2 linked regions of the Paraburkholderia bryophila genome follow. Each later gene encodes a partner of the first gene's protein in a complex. Links are inferred from orthologs where the notes say so. Each region holds a gene or a part of one and is shown on either strand. Other genes may lie near its edges.

What was found.
Region 2: the proteins of GGD40_RS08450 (region 1) and smc are in contact, whole or in part, in a crystal structure (PDB 3ZGX), measured with the Bacillus subtilis proteins. The link is inferred for Paraburkholderia bryophila from one-to-one orthologs.

The regions. Positions count from the first base shown.
Region 1 is NZ_JACCAS010000001.1:1,889,937-1,901,411, reverse strand. What follows is about bases 4,063-6,939. They hold GGD40_RS08450 (segregation and condensation protein A), read right to left. Parts: upstream 6,001-6,939; coding sequence 5,125-6,000; downstream 4,063-5,124. Other genes in these bases: GGD40_RS08440 (autotransporter assembly complex protein TamA), read left to right, coding at 6,607-6,939; GGD40_RS08445 (DUF3460 family protein), read right to left, coding at 6,011-6,196; panC (pantoate--beta-alanine ligase), read right to left, coding at 4,124-4,957; panD (aspartate 1-decarboxylase), read right to left, coding at 4,063-4,069. Also shown: GGD40_RS08480 (DoxX family protein), read left to right, coding at 52-468; GGD40_RS08475 (IS1182 family transposase), read right to left, coding at 584-2,086; GGD40_RS08470 (PaaI family thioesterase), read right to left, coding at 2,232-2,651; GGD40_RS08465 (ParA family protein), read left to right, coding at 2,885-3,523; more of panD, read right to left, coding at 3,683-4,062; more of GGD40_RS08440, read left to right, coding at 6,940-8,442; GGD40_RS08435 (translocation/assembly module TamB domain-containing protein), read left to right, coding at 8,471-11,475. UniProt on the Bacillus subtilis protein: Participates in chromosomal partition during cell division. May act via the formation of a condensin-like complex containing Smc and ScpB that pull DNA away from mid-cell into both cell halves.
Region 2 is NZ_JACCAS010000001.1:4,716,152-4,728,779, reverse strand. What follows is about bases 3,103-7,132. They hold smc (chromosome segregation protein SMC), read right to left. Parts: upstream 6,822-7,132; coding sequence 3,303-6,821; downstream 3,103-3,302. Other genes in these bases: GGD40_RS21260 (DMT family transporter), read right to left, coding at 6,981-7,132; GGD40_RS21270 (cell division protein ZipA C-terminal FtsZ-binding domain-containing protein), read right to left, coding at 3,103-3,184. Also shown: NAD-dependent DNA ligase LigA, read right to left, coding at 1-1,679; more of GGD40_RS21270, read right to left, coding at 1,916-3,102; more of GGD40_RS21260, read right to left, coding at 7,133-7,964; dapC (succinyldiaminopimelate transaminase), read left to right, coding at 8,184-9,401; dapD (2,3,4,5-tetrahydropyridine-2,6-dicarboxylate N-succinyltransferase), read left to right, coding at 9,492-10,319; GGD40_RS21245 (ArsC family reductase), read left to right, coding at 10,319-10,684; dapE (succinyl-diaminopimelate desuccinylase), read left to right, coding at 10,810-11,949; prmB (50S ribosomal protein L3 N(5)-glutamine methyltransferase), read left to right, coding at 11,967-12,628. UniProt on the Bacillus subtilis protein: Required for chromosome condensation and partitioning.

The sequences.
Region 1 (11,475 bases):
GTCCTGACATCGACGGCTGGTTTTGGCCGTCTCTCTCTTCAAGGACTCGTCATGAACTCGAACCGCTCCGCCGATCTGGCTGCTTTACTGCTGCGTGTGGCCTTGGGCGTGCTGTATCTCGCGCACAGCCTGCAAAAAATCTTCGTTTTCACGCTGCCGGGCACGGCGCAATTTTTCGTTTCGCTGGGTTTGCCGGGCTGGCTCGGCTATGTGACGGCGTTCGTCGAATTGCTCGGTGGCATTGCGTTGCTGCTCGGCGTGCAGGTCCGCTGGGTCGCGCTGGCGTTGCTGCCGTTCATGCTCGGCGCGATGTCGGCGCATTGGCATAACGGCTGGGGTTTCGCGTCGCCGAACGGCGGCTGGGAATATCCGGCGTTCTGGGCGGTGACGCTGGCGGTGCAGTCGCTGCTGGGCGGCGGTGCGCTGGCGCTGGGTAGCGTGAAGACGGTGCGGGCTGCGGTGGCGTAAGGGCTGCGCAGTCTCGCCGGCAACAATGTCGGACAACAAAAAAGCACGCGCCGTGAGGTCGCGTGCTCAGACTGCTGACCAACCCCACGTTTTTCGGAGCGTGGGGTTTTGTTTTTCAGGCAAAGCAAATCTGGCAGTGAAGCACGACGTGGCGGTTGAAACGGGCCAGAAGTGCAGCGATGAGCCACTGCAGGCGATTGCCGGGCCGCTGGCGCACGCATAAACACGCCCGCAGGCGTGCCACCAGCAGCGCGATCTTCTTGATGTTCTGCGCCGCAGCGCCGAGCAGGCACTGCTCGGCCACCTTGCGCAGCCCGCGCATCCTCGCGTAGCGATGCCCATGCAGCTGCTTGGCATCCGCGAAGCTGCGCTCCACCGTTTCCTTGCGCCGTTTGTAGATCGCCTTGCCCCAGTCGGTCAGGCGACGCGCATCGACGCGCTCCTTCGCGCGCTCCCATACGTGCCGGATGACCACCTTCACATGGTTTGCGCTCGTCGTGCATTGGCCGCGCGCCTCACAGGTGCCGCAGCGCGACGGATCGGACCTGAACTCCTGATAGCCCGCGCGGTTTGTCGTGCTGTAGCGCAGTACCTGCCCGCGTGGGCACGTGTATTCCTCGCGATACCGGCTGTATCTGAACTCGCGTTTGTAGAAGAACCCGGGCTTGTGATTCGGCGTGCGGTAGCCCATCACGCCCTCAATGCCGCGATCCTCCAGCCCCTGGCAGATTGCCGGCGTGAAGTAGCCCGCATCCAGCCCCACCGCCTGCACCTGGAAGCCAAAGCGTTCGCGCTGCCGGTCCAGCCGCGCCAGATACGGCTGGCTGTCGTGCACCGAGGCGGGTGTCACATGCGTGTCGGTGACGATTGAATAGCGCGCATCGACCGTGCGGTGATCCAGGTAGAAGAAGCCCGTGGGCTTGTCGTCGCGCACCATGTAGCCGCTGTCCGGGTCGGTGCGGCTGACCTTCGTTTCCTTGCGCTCCGGTGTGGCAGCCGACCTCGAGCCCTCATCGTCGTCGGGGCCTTTGCGTTCGTCGCGCCGCAGCGGCTTCTTATCGTGCGCTGCCCGGTCCGCATCGACCGCAGCGTCCAGCGCCGCCAGATAAGCCGAAGGCGCCTGTTCGAGCTGCACCAGATCAAACTTGCGCTTGTTGGCGTTCGCCTTCAGGTGGGTGCTGTCGGTGTAGAGCACCCGTCCCTCGACCATGCCGCGCCCGATCGCCTGCTGCACGATTGCGTCGAAGATCTCCTGGTAGACCGTCGTGTCGGTGAAGCGCCGTCGCCGGTTCTGCGAGAACGTCGAGGCGTCAGGCACCCGGTCCGTGAGCCGAAAGCGTGCAAACCACCGGTAGGCCACGTTGACCTGCACCTCGCGCATGAGCTGGCGCTCACTGCGTACCCCGAACAGGTAGCCGATGAACAGCAATTTGAACATCACCACCGGATCGAGCGCTGGGCGCCCGTTGTCCGCGCAATACAGGTGCGCCACCTTCTCACGGATGAATTCGAAATCCACCGCCGCGTCGATCTGGCGCAGCAGGTGGTCCTTCGGCACGAGTTCCTCGAGCGTCACCATCTCGAGTTCGTGCTGCATGGGCGTCGGTGTCTTCAGCATGCCCCAATTAAACGACAAAGCCCGACGCAAGGCCAGGCTTTGGGGGTACTTTGTCAGCAGTCTGAGCACGCGCCGTGAGGTCGCGTGCTTTTTTATGGCATGACGCTGCGGCTTTATCGGCGCTCACCGCAGCGCACCCACCCCATCAATACAACACGATCTGCGTGCAGCGAAACAGCGCGATCGTCTTGCCATTCGGATCAGTCACGGTCGCATCCCACACCTGCGTGCTGCGCCCGAGATGCACGCCCTTGGCGACTGCGCGGATCGTGCCTTCGGTCGCCGTGCCGAGAAAATTGCTTTTCAGCTCGACGGTCGTGAAATTGCGCGCCGTTTCCGGCAGATGCGCGAGGCACGCGTAGCCGCACGCCGTGTCGGCGAGCCCGATCACGGTGGCGGCATGCAAAAAACCGTTCGGCGCGAGCAATTCTTCCCGCACGGTCAATTCCGCGGTCAGGGCGCCTTGTTCGAGCGACAGGACCTGCACGCCCAGCAAGCCGGGCAGCTTGCCCCGCTGGCGTTCGTGCAGGCGTTCGACGGTGTATTCCGGGCGGAGTTTGCTCATGGATTGATGGGCCCCAAGTGGAAAAATCGACGGTGCCAAGCGGTCATTTGGCCGCCTGGGGGCTTCGGCCCCGGTGCATTTCTCGATATTATCAACGGCTGGATCGGCATGCGTGCCCGAAACCGGCAGGTTCAGCCGGTGCGGCAGCGGGCCGGCGCGAACTCAGAACGAAGTCAGAACGACATACGCGGCAAACCGGCTGGCGGCGACCAGCCTTCTTTCCGGGAGAATTCATGACGGTGATTGTGGTGGCGAATCCGAAGGGCGGCGTGGGTAAAAGCACGCTGTCCACCAATCTGGCCGGCTATTTCGCGGCGTCGGGCGAATGGGTCGCCCTCGCGGACCTGGACAAGCAGCAGTCCGCGCACGCGTGGCTCTCGTTGCGCCCCGACACGCTGCCGGCCATCGAAACCTGGGAAATCAACCAGGACACGCCGGCCAAGCCGCCCAAGGGGCTGGAGCACGCGGTCATCGACACCCCCGCCGGGTTGCACGGCAACCGGATGAGCATCGCGCTGGATCTGGCCGACAAGGTTATCGTGCCGCTGCAGCCGTCCATGTTCGACATTCTCGCCACGCAGGACTTTCTCGAGCGTCTGGCGAAGGAAAAAGCGGTCCGCAAGGGCACGATCGAAATCGGCGTAGTTGGCATGCGTGTCGACGCGCGCACGCGCTCGGCGGAACAACTGCATCGCTTTGTCGAAGGATTGAATCTGCCGGTGCTGGGCTTTTTGCGCGACACGCAGAACTACGTGCAGCTCGCGGCGCATGGCCTGACCCTGTGGGACGTCGCGAAAAGCCGCGTGGAGAAGGATCTGGAACAGTGGCAGTCGATCGTCGAATGGGTCGACGGGACGGCAAAGAAGGGCTGAGGTAGGGCGGCAGAAACGAGGCTGCGCGGGGCAGGCGGCCGGCCGCTACGGGAAACCGCCGCGCGAAGAACGCGCGGCGAAGCAGTGCAGTCACTACGAGCAGAACGCGCGGTCAGCGCGCGGAAGATTGGCGCGAATCGCTGTGCGAAGCGCCGACCCTCAGGTCCAGTTCTGCGTGGGCACGTGATCGCGGCTGCCCTTGATCTTGTTGTTGTCGTCGACGAACACCAGATCCGGCTTCCAGCCCGCCTTCAACTCGGCCTCCTCGACCACCGCGAACGCCGCGATGATCACCAGATCGCCCAGTTGCGCGCGCCGCGCGGCCGAACCGTTCAGCGAAATCATGCCGCTACCGCGCTCGCCCTTGATCGCGTAGGTCGAGAAACGCTCGCCGTTGTTGATATTCCAGATGTCGATCCGTTCGTTTTCGACGATGTTCGCTGCTTCCAGCAAGTCTTCGTCGATCGCGCACGAGCCTTCGTAGTGCAGCTCGCAGTGCGTGACCGCGACACGGTGGATCTTCGACTTCAGCATGTTGCGTTGCATGACCAATCAATCCCTTGTGGCTTCTGATGCGTGTCTGCGCCGGCCGAGGCCGGGTCAGATTTCGAGGTTGTCGATGAGGCGCGTGGCGCCGAGTTTGGCGGCGGCCAGCACGACCAGTTCTGCCTCCGCGTCCTGCGGACCCGGCGGCAGCAGGTTTGAGCGCTTGCGCACCGCGATGTAATCGGGCTCCCAGCCGCGCGCGGCCAACGTGGCCATGGCCGCCTGTTCGATTTTCGCGAAATCGCGGTCGCCGGACAGCACGGCTTCACGCACACGATTCAGTTCCGCGGCCAGCACCGGCGCTTCGGCGCGCTCGGCGGTCTGCAGATAGCGGTTGCGCGAACTGAGCGCGAGGCCATCGGCGTCGCGAATGGTTTCGGCGGCAATGATGTCGGTCGGCAGCGCGAACTGGTTGCACATGCGGCGCACGATCATCAATTGCTGGTAATCCTTCTTGCCGAATACCGCGACGCGCGGCTGCACGCACGACATCAGCTTCATCACGACCGTACACACGCCCTGGAAGAAACCGGGCCGGAATTCGCCTTCGAGGATGTCCCCCAGATCGTGTGGCGGATGCACGCGATACTCCTGCGGCTCCGGATACAGGTCGCGCTCGGTCGGCGCGAACAGCACGTAGACGTTTTCCTTCTGCAGCTTTTCGATGTCCGCTTCCATCGTGCGCGGGTATTTGTCGAAATCTTCGTTCGGACCGAATTGCAGGCGGTTGACGAAGATGCTCGCCACCACCGGATCGCCGTGCTGGCGCGCGAGACGCATCAGCGACAGATGCCCTTCGTGCAGATTGCCCATGGTCGGCACGAAGGCCGTGCGATTCTGGCCGCGCAACTGGTCGCGCAATTCATGGATCGAGCTGATGACTTTCATGATCGGACAGGGAATTCCTCGCGCGGCGCGAGACTCGGTCGATGCGAAACCTCAAGGAATCGCGCAGTCCGCCGCCTCACTGGTAATGACAGGTTCGGAGCGCGGGATTGTAGTGGATTTGCGCGCCGTACGCACCGAAACGAGGCGTGTCGGTGTGTACTGTGAGGTCAGGCCGGCGAATACGCGAGCCGCACGTAGATCGGCGCGAACGGTTCGGCCTGGGTGATCTCGACCAGCGACTCGCGGCACAGCTCCAGCATGGCGATGAAATTCACCACCACGACCGGCACGCCCTTGGTCGTGTCGAACAGGTCGGCGAATTCGACGAAGCGCGCGTTTTGCAACTGCCGCAGGATCGAACTCATGTGCTCGCGCACCGACAATTCTTCACGCGAAATCTTGTGATGCTGGACCAGCTTGGCGCGCTTGATCACGTCGGCCCACGCGGCGCGCAGGTCTTCGCTGTCCACGTCGGGAAAACGCGGCGTGATGCTTTGCTCGATGTAGACCTCGGCGCGCAGGAAGTCGCGCCCGAGTTGCGGCAGTTGGTCGATACGCTGCGCGGCCAGCTTCATCTGCTCGTATTCGAGCAGGCGGCGCACCAGTTCCGCGCGCGGATCTTCGGCTTCTTCGCCGCTGTCGGCCTTCTTCACCGGCAGCAGCATGCGCGACTTGATCTCGATCAGCATCGCGGCCATCAGCAGATATTCGGACGCGAGTTCGAGATTGGTCTGGCGCAGCTGGTCGACGTAGCCGAGGTACTGCACCGTGACATCCGCCATGGGAATGTCGAGCACGTTGAAGTTCTGCTTGCGGATCAGGTACAGCAACAGATCCAGCGGTCCTTCGAACGTTTCGAGGAACACCTCGAGTGCGTCGGGCGGAATGTACAGGTCGGTGGGCAGCTTGAAGAGCGGCTCGCCGTACAGGCGTGCGAAAGCGATGCCGTCGACGGTGTCGGGCGTCGAATCGGTGGCGGGCGTGGCTAGCGCGGCGTCGGCGGATGCCGGCGTGGCGCCGTGAGCCTCGTCGGCGTGACTCACGCTCACCCGTTTAGAAGTTTTGATAGTACGAGTAAGGCGTCTGCTCCACGCGCGAGGCTGTCTGCTCGGCGCGCTCTTCCAGATCGATCGGCTGTTTGTCCCACAGCAGCGCGCGGCCACGGCGTTGCTCGGCTTCCAGGCTGGGCTTCTGTTGCTTGAGCTGGTTCAGGAACTGGGTGATGTCCGATTGATACATGGCTCGACGTCCGTAGTGGGTGAGGGGCGGCTGCTCGCCCGGAATCCGCTGGTGTGCGGGAGGGTGCCGGGTGGCCGCGCCGTTATTCCATAATTTTACCCGATGCGCCGCGCGCGGTCGAAAAACGTGGGCAGCGATGGCGGAAGAGGCGGTGGCGTGCGCGGCCGGCGCGCGCCGCTGTGAAAATTCCGGAACCCGGCTTGTGTGCGGTGCGTCAAAGGCGGGCGTCCGGCGCACGGCTCCTTGGTGCGGCTGAACGTGCGTTGCGCGGTGGGCGGCGGCAAGTCGTCGCCGCGCGCTTCGCGCCCTTTTAGAGATCGGCTGCCTCGCGCCGATGTGGTCAAATAGCGTGCTTTGGCCGCCGCGGCGCGCCTGAGCGACAAATTCATCAACCCGGCCGGAGGTCCTGTTTGGCGGTAAGTGCGATCGAAAAGCCGCGTCAGCGGCGTGGCAAGGGCGGCATCGGGCGTGGGCATCTCACGCCCGTGTTGCGCTGGCTGCGCGCGTGGCTGGCGTTCGGCATCGTCATGCTGACACTGTCGGCCGGCGCCGCGCACGCCGCGCGCCCCGCCGCCAGCTACAAGGTCGACATCGACGCCTCGCCGCGCTCGCTGCGCAAGCTGCTCGAGGCGCATCTGGATATCGCGCGCTTCGCCAAACGGCCCGACATCAGCGACGACCAGTTCGAGTTTCTGATTACCGCCACGCCCCAGCAGGTGCGCGATCTGGCGGCCACGCAGGGCTATTTCACGCCGATCGTGCGTACCGACGTGCGCACCGTCGACAGCGCGAAACGCGTCACGGTAAGCGTCGATCCGGGTCCGCAAACCCTGATTTCATCGGTCTCGCTGTCGTTTCGCGGGCCCGTGCTGACCGAAGACCCCGCGCAGGAAAATACCGCTCGTTTCGCGTTTTCGCTGCATGAAGGCGATGCGTTCTCGCAGGGCGACTGGGAGGACGCGAAGAACGCGTCGCTGAAGGCACTGCAGGCGCGGCGTTACCTGGGCGCAAAAATCTACCATTCCGAGGCGCGCGTCGATCCGCGCACGCACGAGGCCAAACTGTCGGTCACGTATGACAGCGGGCCGACCTTCACGATGGGCAAGCTCGACGTGTCGGGCACGCGGCGCTATCCGGAACAGATCATCGACAACGTCAACCCGATCTCGGTCGGCGATATTTACGACGTGCAGCGCGTCGCCGAATTGCAGCGGCAATTGCAGAACACGCCGTACTACGCGAGCGTCGCGATCGACGTGGACAGCGACCCGGCCAAACCGGCCGACACGCCGGTGCACGTGAAAGTGTCCGAGTATCCGTACAACAGCTTCCGCGGCGGTCTCGGTTATTCGACCGACAACGGCCCGCTGATCCAGGGCGCGTATTCGTATCTGGATACCTTCGGCAAGGCGTGGCCGTTCACCGTCGAAGGCCGCGCCGACCAGATTCAGCAATACGGGCAAATCCAGTTGGCCATGCCGCCGGGCCCGCGCGCGTGGACCAATAGCGTGCTGGCGTCCTACACCACGACCGACGTTTCCGACACGCGCATCTACAGTATCCGCGGCGGTGTGCAGCGGGCGCGCACGTCGCAGTTCATCGACTACAACTACTCGATCCTCTACTACCAGGACCGGCTCGATCAGAACGCGATTGCGCCGACCACGAGCCGCGCGCTCGTGCCGTCGTGGTCGTGGACCCGGCGCGATACCGACGACCCGCTGTTCCCGCGCAAGGGCAACCTGATTCACGCCGAGGCGGGCTTCGCGATAAAGGGTGTGCTGACGGATCAGACCTTCGTGCGCGGCTATGCGCGCGGCCAGCAGTACCTGCCGATCGGCAAGGAAGACCTCGTGGTGCTCCGCGCCGAACTCGGCGGTGTGTTTACTAGCGGCAGTTCGAGCGGCATACCGGCTTCGCTGCTGTTCCGCGCCGGCGGGTCGAACTCGGTGCGCGGCTATGGTTATCAGAGCATCGGTAACGAAGTCGACGGTTCGGTGCTGCCCACCAAATATCTCGTCACGGCCGCGGCCGAGTACCAGCACTGGTTTTCGCACGACTGGGGCGCCGCCGCGTTTTTCGATGTCGGCACCGCCACGGATACCTGGGGCGAAAAAGTCTTTTATCCCGGCGTCGGGGTGGGCGCGCGCTGGCGCAGCCCGGTCGGCCCGGTCAATGTCGACGTCGCGTATGGCATCCGCAATAAAGACGTGCGGCCGTATCTGACGCTGGGCATCGCCTTCTGATGGACACCTGCTTCGACATGATTCCCGCATGACAACGGACGTTTCCGCCCAACCACCCGCACAGCCGCCCGGCGCGTATCCACCGGACCCGCCGTCGCCCGATGCGCCGCCGCCGAAGCGCCGGCCCGGCCGTCTGTTGCTGAAAACGCTCGCGTGGACGGTTGGCGTGCTGGTGCTGCTGGTCGCGCTGGCGGCCGGCCTGGTGTATGGCGCGCTGACCACCGAGCGCGGTACCGCCTATGCCTGGCAGGCGGCGGTCAAACTGTTGGGCGGCAAGCTGAGCGGCACGCTCGAAAGCGGCACGCTCGCGAACGGCTTGCAATTGCGCCAGGTGCGTTGGCGCAGCCTCGACGGTAGCGGCACCGATATCCAGATCGATCGTGTGGCGGCCCGCTGGGGGCTGACGCGCGAGCCGTGGCGTTTGACGATCGACTATCTGCATGTCGGCACCGTCGACGCGCGCATCGGCGCTTCGTCGTCGAGCAGCAGCGAGCCGTTGAAGCTGCCGCAAGATTTGCGTTTGCCGATGCAACTCGAGGTCCGCGACGTTCAGCTCGACAAACTGCTGCTGCGCGAGGGCGGGTCGACCACCGAGTTCTCGCGCTTCATGTTTCACGGGCGCAGCGACGGGCGTCATCACGAGGCTGCAATCGAGCGGCTCGATACGCCGTTCGGCGCGGTGACGGCGTCGGCGAAACTGGACGGCGTGCGGCCGTTTCCGTTGACCGGCGACATCGGCTATTCGGGCAAGGTCAACAACGAGGCGGTGCAGGTGGGCGGCCATCTGAGCGGCTCGCTCGAAAATCTCGTCGCTGAGCTCGACGCCAGCGGCATGAAGCTCGCCGGTCACGCGCGCGTCGAGGCCACGCCATTCGGCACCGTGCCGTTGCGGCGCGCCACGCTGACTTTCGATCATGTGAATCCGCAGGCGTTTGCGCCGGGTGCGCCGCTGGCGGATCTGGCCGTGCGGGCGGAGTTGCAGCCGGTGACGCAGAACGGGGCGGGGACGGTTGTGTTGGGGGCCAGCGCGGCCAGTGCAGCGACACCTGCTAGCGTGGCAACACCCGCCGCCACGAACTTCGCCGTCGCGGGCCATGTCTCGATCGTCAACGCCAAGCCCGGCGCGATCGACCAGAACCTGCTGCCAATCATCGACGCCAACGCGGACGTGCGTCTCGACGCCGAGTCGCAGCGCATTTCGAACCTGGCCGTGCGGCTCGTCAAAAGCGCCACGCTTAGCGGCGCCGGCACGCTGACCGGCAAACGCGGGCAGTTCGATCTGCAGGTGGCCGGGCTCGACCTGAACGCGCTCGAAGCCACCGTGCGGCCCACGCAACTTTCCGGGCCTATCGGCATTCGTTTGAACGACGACATACAGAGCGTCACGCTCGATCTCGCCGATCCGAAAGCCGCGTTGCGTGCTCAAGGCAAGATCACGTTCGACCCCGCCAGAACCAGCTTCAACGACGTGCGCATTACGTCGGGCAAAGGCCGCATCGACCTATCCGGCGCGCTCAAGCACGACGCGAATTCCACCTACAACCTGAAAGCGCAGCTCACCGATTTCGATCCGCTGACGCTGACATCGCAGATGCCTTCACGCAAGCCGGTGAGCGGCGCGACGTCGGCTTCCGCTGCCACATCCACAGCCGTTAGTGCCAAAGGCAAGAAGCTCACGCAAGCCGGCAAAGCACAAGCCGAAGCCGCAGCCGCAGCCGAAGTGGGCAGTACGGCCGGCGCGAAAAGCGCCGCGCCCGCCGATCAGGCCGCCGCCGCAGTGAAAAACACCGCCAAGGCGGCGGTGAAAACCGAACTCGCTCAGCGCAAGACAGCGCCACCCAAACACGTCGCAGCGGCACCCCGCAAGAGCAGGATCGAAGCGCGCGTGAACGGCACACTCACCGCAGCCGGTATGCTCGGCCCGGTCTTCACGACCAAGGCCGAATTCAAGCTGGGCCCGAGCGTCTACGACAACCTGCCGCTGACCGGCGGCGGCACCGTCCAGTTGGCCGGCTCGCGGATTCTGCCGAGTCGCGCGAATCTGTCGGTAGCGGGCAACCAGGTGGATCTGCAAGGCAGCTTCGGCGAGCGTGGCGACCGGTTGCGGTTTCGCGTCGACGCGCCGCAACTCGAACGCCTCGGTTTCGGCCTCGCGGGCCTCATCGCGGCCGACGGCGATGTGACCGGCTCATTCGCGCATCCGAATGTCACGCTGAACTACAAGGCCGACAGCGTGGTGTTCAGCAGCAACCGCATCGGTCATGCGGAAGGTCACGCGGAGTTGCGCGACGGCGCGAACGGCGCGCTCGTCTTCACGACCGACGCGCGCGATCTGAGCGCGGGCGGCGTCGACCTGACCACGCTCACCGCGCGGCTGTCCGGCACGCGCGCGAATCACACGCTGGAAGCCGCGGCCACCGGCAAATTGCAGGACCGACCGCTCGATCTGACGCTCGCCGCCAACGGCAAGCTGACCGACGCACGCGACGGCACGCACTGGGACGGCACCGTCACCCGTTTCCAGAATCGCGGCACGCCCGCGTTGAATCTCGAGTCGCCGCTCGCCGTGAGTGCCGGTCCGCAACGCCTCACGCTCGGCGCCACGCGCCTGACGCTCGAAGGCGCCGTCTTGAGCCTGAAAACCTTCGCCTTCGACCACGGCAAGATTCAGTCGGCCGGCACCTTGACCGACATTTCGCTCGCCCGTTTGCAGGACCTGCGGCGTGAGATCACCGGCGAGCCGGCGGCCGTCAAAACCGATCTGATCTTCGACGGCGACTGGGACTTCGCGCTCGGCAGCACGGCGAGCGGTCATATCCAGTTGAAGCGGCGCGGCGGCGACGTCACCGTCGAAATTGGGCGCGGACTCGCATCGCTCGGCATCACGGACATCACCGCGCGCGCCGAATTCAGCGGCGGCAACCGGCTCAACGCCACTGTGCACGCGCAGGCGAGCCGGATCGGCGTGATCGACGCCGACGCGCACACCACGCTGGTGGCGCGCGACGGCTTCCTGACCGTCAACGAAGAGGG
Region 2 (12,628 bases), 2.8 Mb from region 1 along the record:
GCTTCGACCGATGCATCCATGATTGGATCCAGCGAACCGAAATGCTTGGCCAGATCTTTCGCCGTGGACTCGCCGACGTGGCGAATCCCGAGCGCGTAGATGAAGCGCGCCAACGTGGTATGCCGGGCCTTGTCGAGCGAGTCGAGTAGGTTTTGCGCGGACTTTTCGGCGAAACGGTCGAGCTCGGCGAGCGTCGCAAAGCCGACGTTGAACAGATCGGCCGGCGTACGCACCAGATTCAGCTCGACCAGTTGATCGATGATTTTTTCGCCGAGACCGTCGATATCCAGCGCACGACGCTGCGCGAAATGCCACAGCGCCTGCTTGCGTTGCGCCGGACAGAACAGCCCGCCGGTACAGCGCGCGATCGCCTCGTCCGGCAGCCGCTCGATATTCGAGCCGCACACCGGACACTGCGTGGGCATCACGAATTCGCGAGCGTTTTCCGGACGACGTTCGAGCAGCGCGCTCACCACTTCGGGAATCACGTCGCCGGCGCGCCGCACGATCACCGTGTCGCCGATCCGGATGTCTTTGCGCCGCACTTCGTCTTCGTTATGCAGCGTGGCGTTCGTGACCGTCGCGCCGCCGACGAACACCGGCTCCAGCCGCGCCACCGGCGTAATCGCGCCGGTGCGGCCGACCTGCACGTCGATCGCGACGAGTTGGGTCAGCGCTTCCTGCGCGGGAAATTTGTGCGCCAACGCAAAACGCGGTGCGCGCGAGACGTAACCGAGCGCGTCCTGCTCGTCGCGCCGGTTGACCTTATAGACCACACCGTCGATATCGTACGGCAGCGTGTCGCGCTTCTCGCCGACCGCGTGGAAGAAGCCGAGCAACCCTTCCGCGCCCTGCACCACGGCCCGTTCGCCGTTCACCGGCAAACCGAGTTCCTTGTACCAGTCGAGCAGGTCGCTATGCGTGGCCGGCATCTCGATACCGTCGACCACGCCGATGCCATACGCGAAAAACGACAGCGGCCGCTGCGCGGTGATCTTCGAATCGAGCTGCCGCAAACTGCCCGCCGCGGCATTGCGCGGATTGGCGAATTCCTTCTGCTCGGCAGCGCGCTGGCGTTCGTTCAGACGCTCGAAATCGCGCTTGAACATCAGCACTTCGCCGCGCACGTCGAGCACGTGCGGCACGCGTTTGCCCTTGAGCTTGAGCGGAATGGAGCGGATCGTGCGGACGTTTTCGGTGACGTTCTCGCCGGTCGCGCCGTCGCCGCGCGTGGAGGCCTGCACGAATACGCCGTCCACATAGCGCAGCGAGATCGCGAGGCCGTCGAATTTCAGTTCGGCCGCGTAGTCGACCGGCACCGGCGGCTCGCTCGCGTTCTTGCCGAGTGAATCGCCGACGCGTTTGTCGAACGCGACGATGTCTTCGTCGGCGAAACCGTTGTTCAGCGACAGCATCGGCTGGTCGTGCACGACCGGCTCGAAGCCGCTGGCCGCCTCGCCGCCCACGCGCTGGGTGGGCGAATCCGGCACGATCAGATCCGGATGCTCCGTCTCGATGCGCTCCAGTTCCTTGAAGAGCTTGTCGTATTCGGCGTCCGGCAAATCCGGCTGATCGAGCACGTAATACGCGTAATTGGCGCGTTCGAGTTCCGCGCGCAACCACGCGGCCCGTTCTGCGGGAGCGCTGTCTGCTGGATGGGAAGCGGGGGTTCGGGCCATACTGTCGGAAGATTTTTCAGTGAAATTCAGACATTGGATTATCGCAGGAAGCGTGCCCCTTTACATCGGCCGAATGATGGTTTCCGGGTTCATTGCGGCGTTCTCAGGGCGCGGAGATTATGTTCGCTGACATGCCGTAAGGCACGTCATAAAGCACACAGTAAAGCAGCCGCCTGCAACGACAACGGCCGCACATCGTGCGGCCGTTGCGAACGTCAGCGAAAAAGCGAAGCCTACTACTGGCTGAACAAACGCCGCGTGGCGGGCGAACCGGCCGGAATGCCCGCCTGTTCGAGTTTCGCGTAGAGCGTCATCAACTGCTTTTCGATCGCCAGCAGCGCGGTTTCCGGCAACGGACGGCGGCCATCATCGACCACCCGTCCGCCGATGCGCTCAGCCAACGATTTCGCGTAGTCGCACATCAGCCGGAACGGCAGGATGTCTTCGTCGGCGACCGGCACGTCGAGCACCAGCGTGATCATCTGGCCGCCCTTGTAGGTCAGGTCGTCGCGCAGGAAGTTGGTGTCGCCGAATTGCAGCATGAACACCGGGCTCTGCTTCGCGTCGAGCTTGACGAAACGCGTGCCGTCACGCGACAGCAGCAGACCGTCTTGCGACGCGACCGCCTGCACGTAATTGGCCGACCACGGCGCGCCGTCCGACAGCACGTTGATCGACAACTGCGCGTCGCACTGCGCGGCGAAGCCGTCGAGTTCGCGCGCCATCGCCACCGTTTCGAGCATGTCGGGAAATTCCGGCGACGCATCCAGCGCGTCGGCGAACTGCTGCACGCCGGTCACGAACTCCGAGAACTCCAGTTCGTTGAGCGCGCCGCTGCGATTAGCCAACTGCGCGGCCGCGCGCAGTTCTTCATAGCGCGCGCCGTTTTGCAACAGCTCCCACGCGCCGCCTTCGAGCTTGCCTTCGATATGCACCGGCTTGCTGCCGGCGCGGCGCAGACGTTGCGCGAGCGGAATCACCTTGTCGCCGGCCACCGGGCCATTCAGGCGAATCGGCACGATACAGTCGATGCGACGATCGACGATGGCCGGCGGCGCCGACGAAATCGTTGTGGCGGCGGGCAGGATCGGCTCGATCGGTTCGTCGGCATGACGAGCGGCCTCGGCGCCCTCGGCTTCGGCCACGCCTTCCGCTTCCGGATAACCGTTCGGCGTGGTCGTCTCGGCCTGAATATCGGCCGGCGTATCGAGCGGCGCGGCAGCCGCACTTGCAGCCGCGCCAAAGGTCGGCTCGACCCGCGCCGCGCCGGTTTCCGCCGTCGCGTCCGAACCCACAACCGGCTCGCGCCGCGTGGTCGGCCGGGCCGGTTCGATGAACGGGCTCTGTTCTTCCTGCTCGTCGCGCGCGAACGTTTCGGCGGTCTCGGCCGGCATCGGCCGCGGCATCTTGCGGCGCACCTTCGCACCCTGCCACGCGTTGTACACAACCACGCCCCCGACCACTACGGCGCCCGCGCCGATCAAACCGAGTGTCAACTCGTCCATGCATGCTCCATCAGCAATTCTTTTATGTGCGCGGCCGTTACGCCCTGTTCACCTGTCGCGCGGCCGCTGGCCGCTGCGCTGAACGCGGACGCCCGCGATGCTCAACTCAACCGAAAACTCAAACGATATTCTGGGCGAAACCGGCAGCCGACTCCATGTCGACGGCCACGATCCGCGACACGCCCTGCTCCTGCATGGTCACGCCGATCAACTGCTGAGCCATTTCCATCGCGATCTTGTTGTGCGAAATGAACAGGAACTGGGTCTTGTCCGACATCGCCCGCACGAGGTTCGCGAAACGTTCCGTGTTGGCGTCGTCGAGCGGCGCGTCCACTTCGTCGAGCAGACAGAACGGCGCCGGATTCAACTGGAACATCGCGAACACCAGCGCCGTGGCGGTCAGCGCCTTCTCGCCGCCCGACAACAGGTGAATCGTCGAATTCTTCTTGCCCGGCGGTTGCGCCATCACCTGCACGCCGGCGTCGAGAATTTCGTCGCCGGTCATGATCAGCTTCGCCTGGCCGCCGCCGAACAGACGCGGGAACAGTTCGCCGAAATGGTGATTCACCTGGTCAAAGGTGCCTTGCAACAGCGTGCGCGTTTCCGCGTCGATCTTGCGGATGGCGTCTTCGAGCGTTTCGATCGCGCTGTTCAGGTCGGCCGATTGCGCGTCGAGGAAGCTCTTGCGCTCGCTCGCCGCCTTCAGTTCGTCGAGCGCGGCCATGTTGACCGGCCCAAGCGCGGCGATCGCGTTGTTGATGCGCGTCACTTCGCCTTGCAGATACGACGGCTTCATGTCCGGCGTGAGCTTGGCTTGCAACTCGGCTTCGTCGACACCGGCCGCGGCCAGTTGTTCGATGAACTGCTCGCCGTTCAGGCGAGCCGCCTGTTCCTTCAACTGCAATTCGTTGATGCGGTCGCGCAGCGGCTGCAACGCACGCTCGGCGGTCAGACGGGTTTCATCGGCGGCGCGCAGCTTGGCCGTCAGGTCGTCCAGTTCGAGGCGTGCGGCATGCAGCGCTTCTTCCTTGACCGCGCGAATGTCGAGCGCGTCCTGCAGACCGGTGTGCGCGGTCTGCTCGTTGATCGTTTCGAGCTCGCCACGGGCGTCTTCCAGCGAACCAGCGACGCGCTCGCTCTGCTCGTGCGCGACCTGGATGCTGCGCTTCAATTCCTCGATGCGGTTCGCCATGTTGCGCGCGGCGAAGCGCGCGTCGGTAGCGCCACGGTCGAGATCGCGCGCCTGGCCGCGCGCGGCGGTGAGCTGTTCGTCGAGCCCTTCGAAAGCCAGTTGGTGATCTTCGAAACGCGCCTGCAATTCGGCGAGCTCGCCGTCGTGACGCTCGAAGTTCGCTTCCGACTCCGCGCGCAGCGCGCGCTGCTCTTCGATCTGGGCGGTGATCTCCGCGAGCTCTTCGCGAATCTGCGTGCTGCGCTGCGTGTAACGCTCGTGCGCCTGGGTGAGCTTGAGCACGTCCATCTGCAACGCGTGCACGCGCTGCGTGGCGCGCTCGGCCTGCTGGCGCACGTCGGTCAGCGCTTGCGCGGCTTGCGTGTGGGCGGCTTCGGCGCGGATCGCGGCGGCCTTCGCCTCGTCGGCGAGCAAAGCCTGAGCGCGCACCTGGCGGCCGAGGTTTTCGATTTCCTGCTGACGCGCCAGCATGCCGGCCTGTTCGGAGTCGGCGGCATACAACTGCACGCCGACGCGCGTCACCACGTGACCCGCCTTGACGACGAACGAACCGCCTTCCGGCAATTGCGAGCGCATCGCCAACGCCTGCTGCAGATCGTCGGCGACGAACGCGAGGCCCAGCCAGTCGTTCAACACCGCGCGAATGCCGGCGTCGTCGATCCGTACCAGCGACAGCAGCGGCCGCAACGCGGCCGGCGCGGCGACCGGCTGACCGGCGGCCGGCGGCGCGTAGAACGCGAGCTTGGCGGGCGGCGCGTCGGTCGCGAAGGCCTTGACCCAGTCGAGGTTCGACACTTCGAGCGCGGCGAGCCGCTCGCGCAGCACGGATTCCAGCGCGGCTTCCCAACCGGCTTCGACGTGCAGCTTCTTCCACAGACGCGGCAGACCGCCCAGTTCGTGCTTTTCGAGCCACGGCTGGATCTTGCCTTCGGTCTGGACGTTTTCCTGCAATTGCTTGAGCGCGGCGAGGCGTGCGTCGAGCTGATGAATCTGCGCGCTTTCCGACTGCACGCGTTCCTGCGCGGCGCGCCGTTCGCCGTCGAGGCGCGGCAGCGTTTCCTGCGCGTCCGCCAGACGCGCTTGCGCGTCGTGCAGGACTTCTTCGTGCTCGGCGAGCTGCATGCGCAGGTCTTCGAGCTGCGCTTCGTCGGGGGCGTCGAGACCGCCCGACTCCGTCTTCAGCCGCTCGTGACGCTGCTGCAGTTGCTGCAATTGCTGGTCGGCATTGCGCTGATGCGCGGCTTCGAGCTTGAGCGCCTGTTCGGTCTGCGCAATGCCACCGCGCTCGGCATTCAACTCGGTCTGCGCGTCGCGCCAGCGCGCTTCGAGCGCGGGCATGGCGTCGTGCTTGGCAGCGGCTTCATCTTCGGCGAGTGCGGCTTTTTCTTCGGCGACGGCCAGTTGCTCTTCGGCGTCTTCGAGATCGTCTTGCGCTTTTTGCGCCTGCGACTGCCACTGCTCACGCTGTGCGGTCAGCGCGGCGATCTGCGCCTGCACGCGGTTGCGCGATTCGACGATGAACTTGATCTCGGCTTCGAGCCGGCTGACTTCCGCGTTCGCCTCGTAGAGCGAGCCTTGCGCGCCCTGCATCGCGTCGCTCGCGGAGTAATGCGCGACGCGCAACGTTTCGAGCTGCGCTTCGACTTCGCGCAGCTTCGCGGTTTGCGCTTCGAGGTCGATCTGCGCCTGTTCGATCGCGCGCTGCTGGCGTTCCTGCTCGCCGCCGGCTTCGTTCTTGCGCAACAGCCACAAGAGACGCTGCTTCTCTTCGCCGTCGGTTTGCAGATCTTTGTACTTGGTCGCGACGATCGCCTGCGCTTCCAGCTTCTCGAGATTCGCCCCGAGTTCACGGACGATATCTTCGACCCGCGTCAGGTTCTCGCGCGTGTCGTGCAGACGGTTCTCGGTTTCGCGGCGGCGTTCCTTGTACTTGGACACACCCGCGGCTTCTTCGAGGAACACACGCAGCTCTTCCGGCTTCGCCTCGATCAGGCGCGCGATCATGCCCTGCCCGATGATCGCGTAAGCACGCGGCCCGAGGCCGGTGCCGAGGAAGATGTCCTGAATGTCGCGGCGACGCGCCGGCAGATTGTTGATGTAGTAGCTCGAGGTGCCGTCGCGCGTGAGCACGCGCTTCACGGCGATTTCGGCATACTGGCCCCACTGGCCGGCGGCGCGGCCGTCGGCGTTGTCGAACACGAGTTCGACGCTGGCGCGGCTACCTGGCTTGCGCGCGGTCGAGCCATTGAAGATCACGTCCTGCATCGACTCGCCGCGCAGCTCGGAAGCGCGCGATTCGCCGAGCACCCAGCGCACGGCGTCGATGATGTTGGACTTGCCGCATCCATTCGGTCCGACCACGCCGACTAGCTGGCCCGGGACCTGGAAATGCGTGGGATCGACGAATGACTTGAAGCCAGCGAGTTTGATCGAGGTCAGACGCACGGCGATTTCGCTGTTTGAAAAGGGAAAAAAATAGGTGGCTCGCGAAGGCCGCGCCGGCCGTTCGCCGTTGCTGCGGCGCGGCCCGCGAACTCCTTCGAACCCTCGGAATACGGGCGCCGGCTACACGCGTTCACGCTTGCGCCGGCTAATGAGGGGCAATCATACCATCGCGCGTGGACGGTTTTTGCCGTCCTTACGGTCTGTTTCCAGCCCGTCGGCGGAGCCCGTGTCTTCGCTGGCTGGATCGGGCGGCATGGCCTTGGTCCGATGCACCCAACTGGACAGCGCCGAGGCCAGCACGATGCACGCGCCGCCGGCCCATTCGCGCGGACCGGGCGACTCGCCGGCGAATAGCCACGCGGACATCGCCGTCACGACGATCTCGAACAGCATGATGATCGACGCCCGGTTAGCCGGCACGCGCGCGAGGCCGTATTGCACCAGCATATTGTTCGACGCGAGCAGCAAACCGAGGCCGAGCACCAGCAGCCCGGCCGTGCCCAGATGCGCGCCGGTGGGCGGTGCGGGCATCGCTTCGAACAGCGACGCGCAGGCGCTGAAAATCGCCGCGCCGCCGAAAATCGTCGCGGTGCGCATTTCCGGCTTCATGTCGGGCAGCACGCGGCTCGTCTTCAGGATCAGCACGTTGCTCATCGCGAAGCCCATGCCACCCGCGAGACCCGCCCATTCGGCGAGGTTGCCGGGCACCGGCATACCCAGTTGCGGCGACCACAGCATGGTCATCGCGCCGGCCAGCGACAGCGCGGCGAGACCCGCGCCCGCCCACGTCAGCCGTTCATGCAGGATGAAGTGCGCGAACAACGCGGTCCACGCCGGGGTGAGATAGAACAGCAGCAGCACGCGCATGACCTCGCCGTGGATCGAGCCCCACACGAAGCCGAGGTTGGTGATGCCGGCGGCCAAAGCCAGAGCCGGCAGCAGCCAGTGCCAACGCACCGTTTTGAGCGTGCGAAAACGCACCATCAGCACGAACAGGCAACCGGCGGCGCTGGTCAGCGCGCTGGCCGCCGTGCCGGTGACGCCGAGCGCCGCGAGCATGCGCAGCGGATACCAGATCATCCCCCACACCGATGCGCCCAGCATGATCGCGAGCGTCGGCCAGCCATTGCGAATTCCGTACATTACTGCTCCCGCTTCTTTTTTGCGCGAACCGTCGGCGGTTCGCGTCGTTCCCGCTGCAACGCATTCGCTGCGCCGCCTGGCGGGTTGCGCCACGCTATAATCATCCGCTCGCCGCTGCTGCATTGCGTTTTGCGCATTTGTTCCCACGCTCTGCCGCCTGCATGCCCGGCTTCCTGCACCCTCCGTCTGCGCCCATCCTCGATCAGGCTCGTCCGCCCAGTGAACCCGCTACTCGACTCCCTCCAGCCCTACCCGTTCGAAAAGCTGCGCGCGCTTTTCAAAGACGTCACGCCGGCCGCAGGCCTCGCGCATATCAGCTTCGGTATCGGCGAGCCGAAACACCCGACGCCCGCCTTGATTCGCGACGCCGTGATCGCGTCGCTCGGCGGTCTGGCCGCCTATCCGGCCACGCTCGGTTCACCGGCGTTGCGCGAGTCGATCGCGAAGTGGGTCACGCAGCGCTACACCCTGCCGCCGGTCGATCCGGCCACCCAGGTGCTGCCCGTGGCGGGCTCGCGCGAGGCACTGTTCGCGCTCGCGCAGACCGTGATCAATCCGCGGCGCGATCCTGACGGCGAGCCTGCGATCGTACTCTGTCCGAACCCGTTCTACCAAATCTACGAAGGCGCGGCGATTCTCGCCGGCGCGCAGCCGTACTTCGTGAATAGCGACCCGGCGCGCAACTTCGCCTGCGACTATTCGGCGGTGCCGGATGCCATCTGGGCGCGCACGCAACTGCTGTACGTGTGCTCGCCGGGCAACCCGACCGGCGCGGTGCTGACGCTCGAGGACTGGCGCGAACTGTTCGCGCTGTCGGACCGCTACGGTTTCGTGATCGCCTCGGACGAGTGCTACTCGGAGATCTATTTCGACGAAGCCAACCCGCCCCTTGGCGGTCTGGAAGCCGCACACCGGCTCGGTCGCGGCTTCGAGCGGCTGGTCATGCTGTCGAGCCTGTCCAAGCGCTCGAACGTGCCGGGCATGCGCTCGGGCTTCGTGGCCGGCGACGCGGCGATCCTCAAGGACTTCCTGCTATACCGGACATACCACGGCACGGCCTTGTCGACGGTGTTCCAGAATGCCAGCATCGCGGCCTGGAACGACGAAGCGCACGTGCGCGAGAACCGCGCGAAGTACGTGCAGAAGTTTTCCACCGTCACGCCGATGCTCGCCGAGGTGCTCGACGTGCGCCTGCCGGACGCCGCGTTCTACCTGTGGGCGGACGTCTCGCGCACGGGCCTGACGGATACCGAGTTCGCCCAGCGCCTCTACGCCGACTATAATGTGACGGTTCTGCCGGGCTCGTTCCTCGCGCGCACCGCGCACGGCGTGAACCCCGGCCGCAATTTCGTCCGCATGGCGCTGGTCGCCGACGTCGACGAATGCACGCAAGGCGCACAGCGCATCGTCGATTTTTGCCGCGCGCTCGCGGGTTGAGTCTGCTTCCCGACCGTTTCAGAGTCCAGGCAGGCGCCCCGCGCATCGCACTCCCTTCTTCAGATTTCAACTCTTCAGAAAAGCACGCATATGTCGCAACAACTTCAGCAGATCATTGACACCGCCTGGGAAAACCGCGCAGAGCTGTCGCCGAAGGCCGCTCCGGCCGACGTACGCGAAGCCGTCGCCCACGCGATCGAACAACTGGACAAGGGTGCGCTGCGCGTCGCCGAGAAGAAAGACGGCGACTGGGTCGTCAACCAATGGCTGAAGAAAGCCGTGCTGCTGTCGTTCCGTCTGGAAGACAACGCGCCGATGCCGGCCGGCGGCTACAGCCAGTTCTACGACAAGGTGCCGTCCAAGTTCGCCAACTACACCGCTGAAGACTTCGCCGCCGGCGGCTTCCGCGTGGTGCCGCCCGCCATCGCGCGTCGCGGTTCGTTCATCGCGAAAAACGTCGTGCTAATGCCGTCGTACACCAACATCGGCGCGTACGTGGACGAAGGTTCGATGGTCGACACGTGGGCCACCGTCGGTTCGTGCGCGCAGATCGGCAAGAACGTTCACCTGTCGGGCGGCGTGGGCATCGGCGGCGTGCTGGAGCCGCTGCAGGCCAACCCGGTCATTATTGAAGACAACTGCTTCATCGGCGCGCGTTCGGAAGTGGTGGAAGGCGTGATCGTCGAAGAAAACTCGGTGATCTCGATGGGCGTGTACCTCGGCCAGAGCACCAAGATTTACGACCGCGAAACGGGCGAAGTCACGTACGGCCGCATTCCGGCGGGTTCGGTGGTGGTGGCGGGCAACCTGCCGTCGAAAGACGGCTCGCACAGCCTGTACTGCGCCGTGATCGTCAAGAAGGTCGACGCCAAGACGCGTGCGAAGGTCGGCCTGAACGAGCTGCTGCGAGGCGACTGATGGCGCGCGGCAACAAGACTGTCGTCTACGGCATCCCGAACTGCGACACCGTGAAGAAAGCCCGTGTGTGGCTGGAAGAGCACGGCGTCGAGTTCGAGTTCCACGACTTCAAGAAGCATGGCGTGACCGAACCGCTCGTGCAGGACTGGCTGAAAGACGTGAAGCTCGACGCGCTGCTGAACCGTCGCGGCACCACGTGGCGCGGCCTGTCCGACGACATGAAGGCGGCCGCCGATACGCAGCCGGGCGCGATCGCGTTGATGATCCACAAGCCGTCGGTGATCAAGCGGCCGGTGCTGGTGGTCAACGGGCGGGTCAAGTCGCTAGGTTTTTCCGCGGACGATTACGCGGCACTGTTTGCATAAAGCGCGACTAGCCGTGTTCAAGCAGTAAAACGCGGCCTCGCCGCGTGACGCAAACGCTGTTGCCGGCTGCGGTGCTTCACCGCCAGCCGGCATTTTTTCATTTCAACGTGGCTTGTACTGAACCCATGTCCGGCACCCTCGCCCTTACCGAACAACTGATCTCGCGCGCGTCTGTCACGCCCGACGACCAGCATTGCCAGCGTCTTCTGATCGAACGCCTGTCCGCGCTCGGCTTCGAGCACGAGACGATCGAATCGAACGGTGTGACCAACCTGTGGGCCGTCAAACGCGGCGTGGACGGCACGAACGGCAAGCTGCTCGCATTCGCCGGCCATACCGACGTCGTGCCGACCGGTCCGCTCGAACAATGGCATTCGGCGCCGTTCGAGCCGACCCATCGCGACGGCAAGCTGTACGGCCGCGGCGCGGCGGACATGAAGGCGTCGATCGCCGGCTTCGTGGTGGCGAGCGAGGAATTCGTCGCGGCGCACCCGGCGCATCGCGGCACGCTCGCGTTCCTGATCACGAGCGACGAAGAAGGCCCCGCCACCGACGGCACCGTCAAGGTCGTCGAAGCCTTGCAGGCGCGCGGCGAACGGATGGACTACTGCATCGTCGGCGAGCCGACCTCGAGCGCGCAGCTCGGCGACATGGTGAAGAACGGCCGGCGCGGTTCGATGTCGGGCAAGCTGATCGTCAAAGGCGTGCAAGGCCATATCGCCTATCCGCATCTGGCGAAGAATCCGGTGCATCTGCTCGCGCCCGTGCTGGCCGAGCTGGTCGCCGAGCGCTGGGACGACGGCAACGACTATTTCCCGCCCACCACGTGGCAGGTGTCGAACATTCACAGCGGCACGGGCGCGACCAACGTGATCCCGGGCCACGCGGACGTGATGTTCAACTTCCGCTTCTCGACGGCCAGCACGGTGGAAGACCTGCAAGCGCGGGTCCACGCGATCCTCGACCGGCACGGCCTCGAATACGATCTGCAATGGACCGTGAGCGGCCTGCCGTTTCTCACGCCGCGCGGCGATCTGTCGAACGCGCTGGCCAAAGCGATCAAGGACGAAACCGGCGTCACGACCGAACTGTCCACCACCGGCGGCACGTCGGACGGCCGCTTTATCGCGCGCCTCTGCCCGCAGGTGATCGAATTCGGCCCGCTGAACGCCAGCATCCACAAGATCGACGAACATATCGAAGTCGCCCACATCGAGCCGCTGAAAAACGTGTATCGCCGCGTGCTCGAACAACTTATTGCGTGACCCAAGGACTATTTGCGATGACGCTCCCGTTTTCCACTGTTCGCGACCTGCTGCGTTTCGCGGTTTCGCGCTTCAACCAGGCTGAACTGTCGTTCGGTCACGGCTCGGTCAGTGCTTACGACGAAGCCGCCTACCTCGTGCTGCACACGCTGCATCTGCCGCTCGATCTGCTGGAACCGTTTCTCGACGCGCGCCTGAGCGCGGCCGAGATCGACACCGTGCTGAACGTGATCGAACGCCGCGCCAGCGAACGCGTGCCGGCCGCCTACATCACGCAGGAAGCGTGGATGCACGGCTTCCGCTTTTACGTCGACGAGCGCGTGATCGTGCCGCGTTCGTTTATCGGCGAATTGCTGCAGGACGGCTTGCAGCCTTACGTGGAAGATCCCGAGCAGGTGAGCGCGGTGCTCGAACTGTGCACCGGCTCCGGGTGCCTGGCGATTCTCGCGGCGCACGCGTTCCCGAACGCGGATATCGACGCGGTCGACCTGTCGGCGCCGGCGCTCGAAGTCGCCACGCGCAACGTGACGGACTACAAGCTCGACGACCGCATCGCGCTGTTCGAAGGCGATCTGTACGCGCCGCTCGCCGAGCGCCGCTACGACGTGATCATCAGCAATCCGCCGTACGTGAACGCCGCTTCGATGCAGGAGCTGCCGGCCGAATACAAGCACGAGCC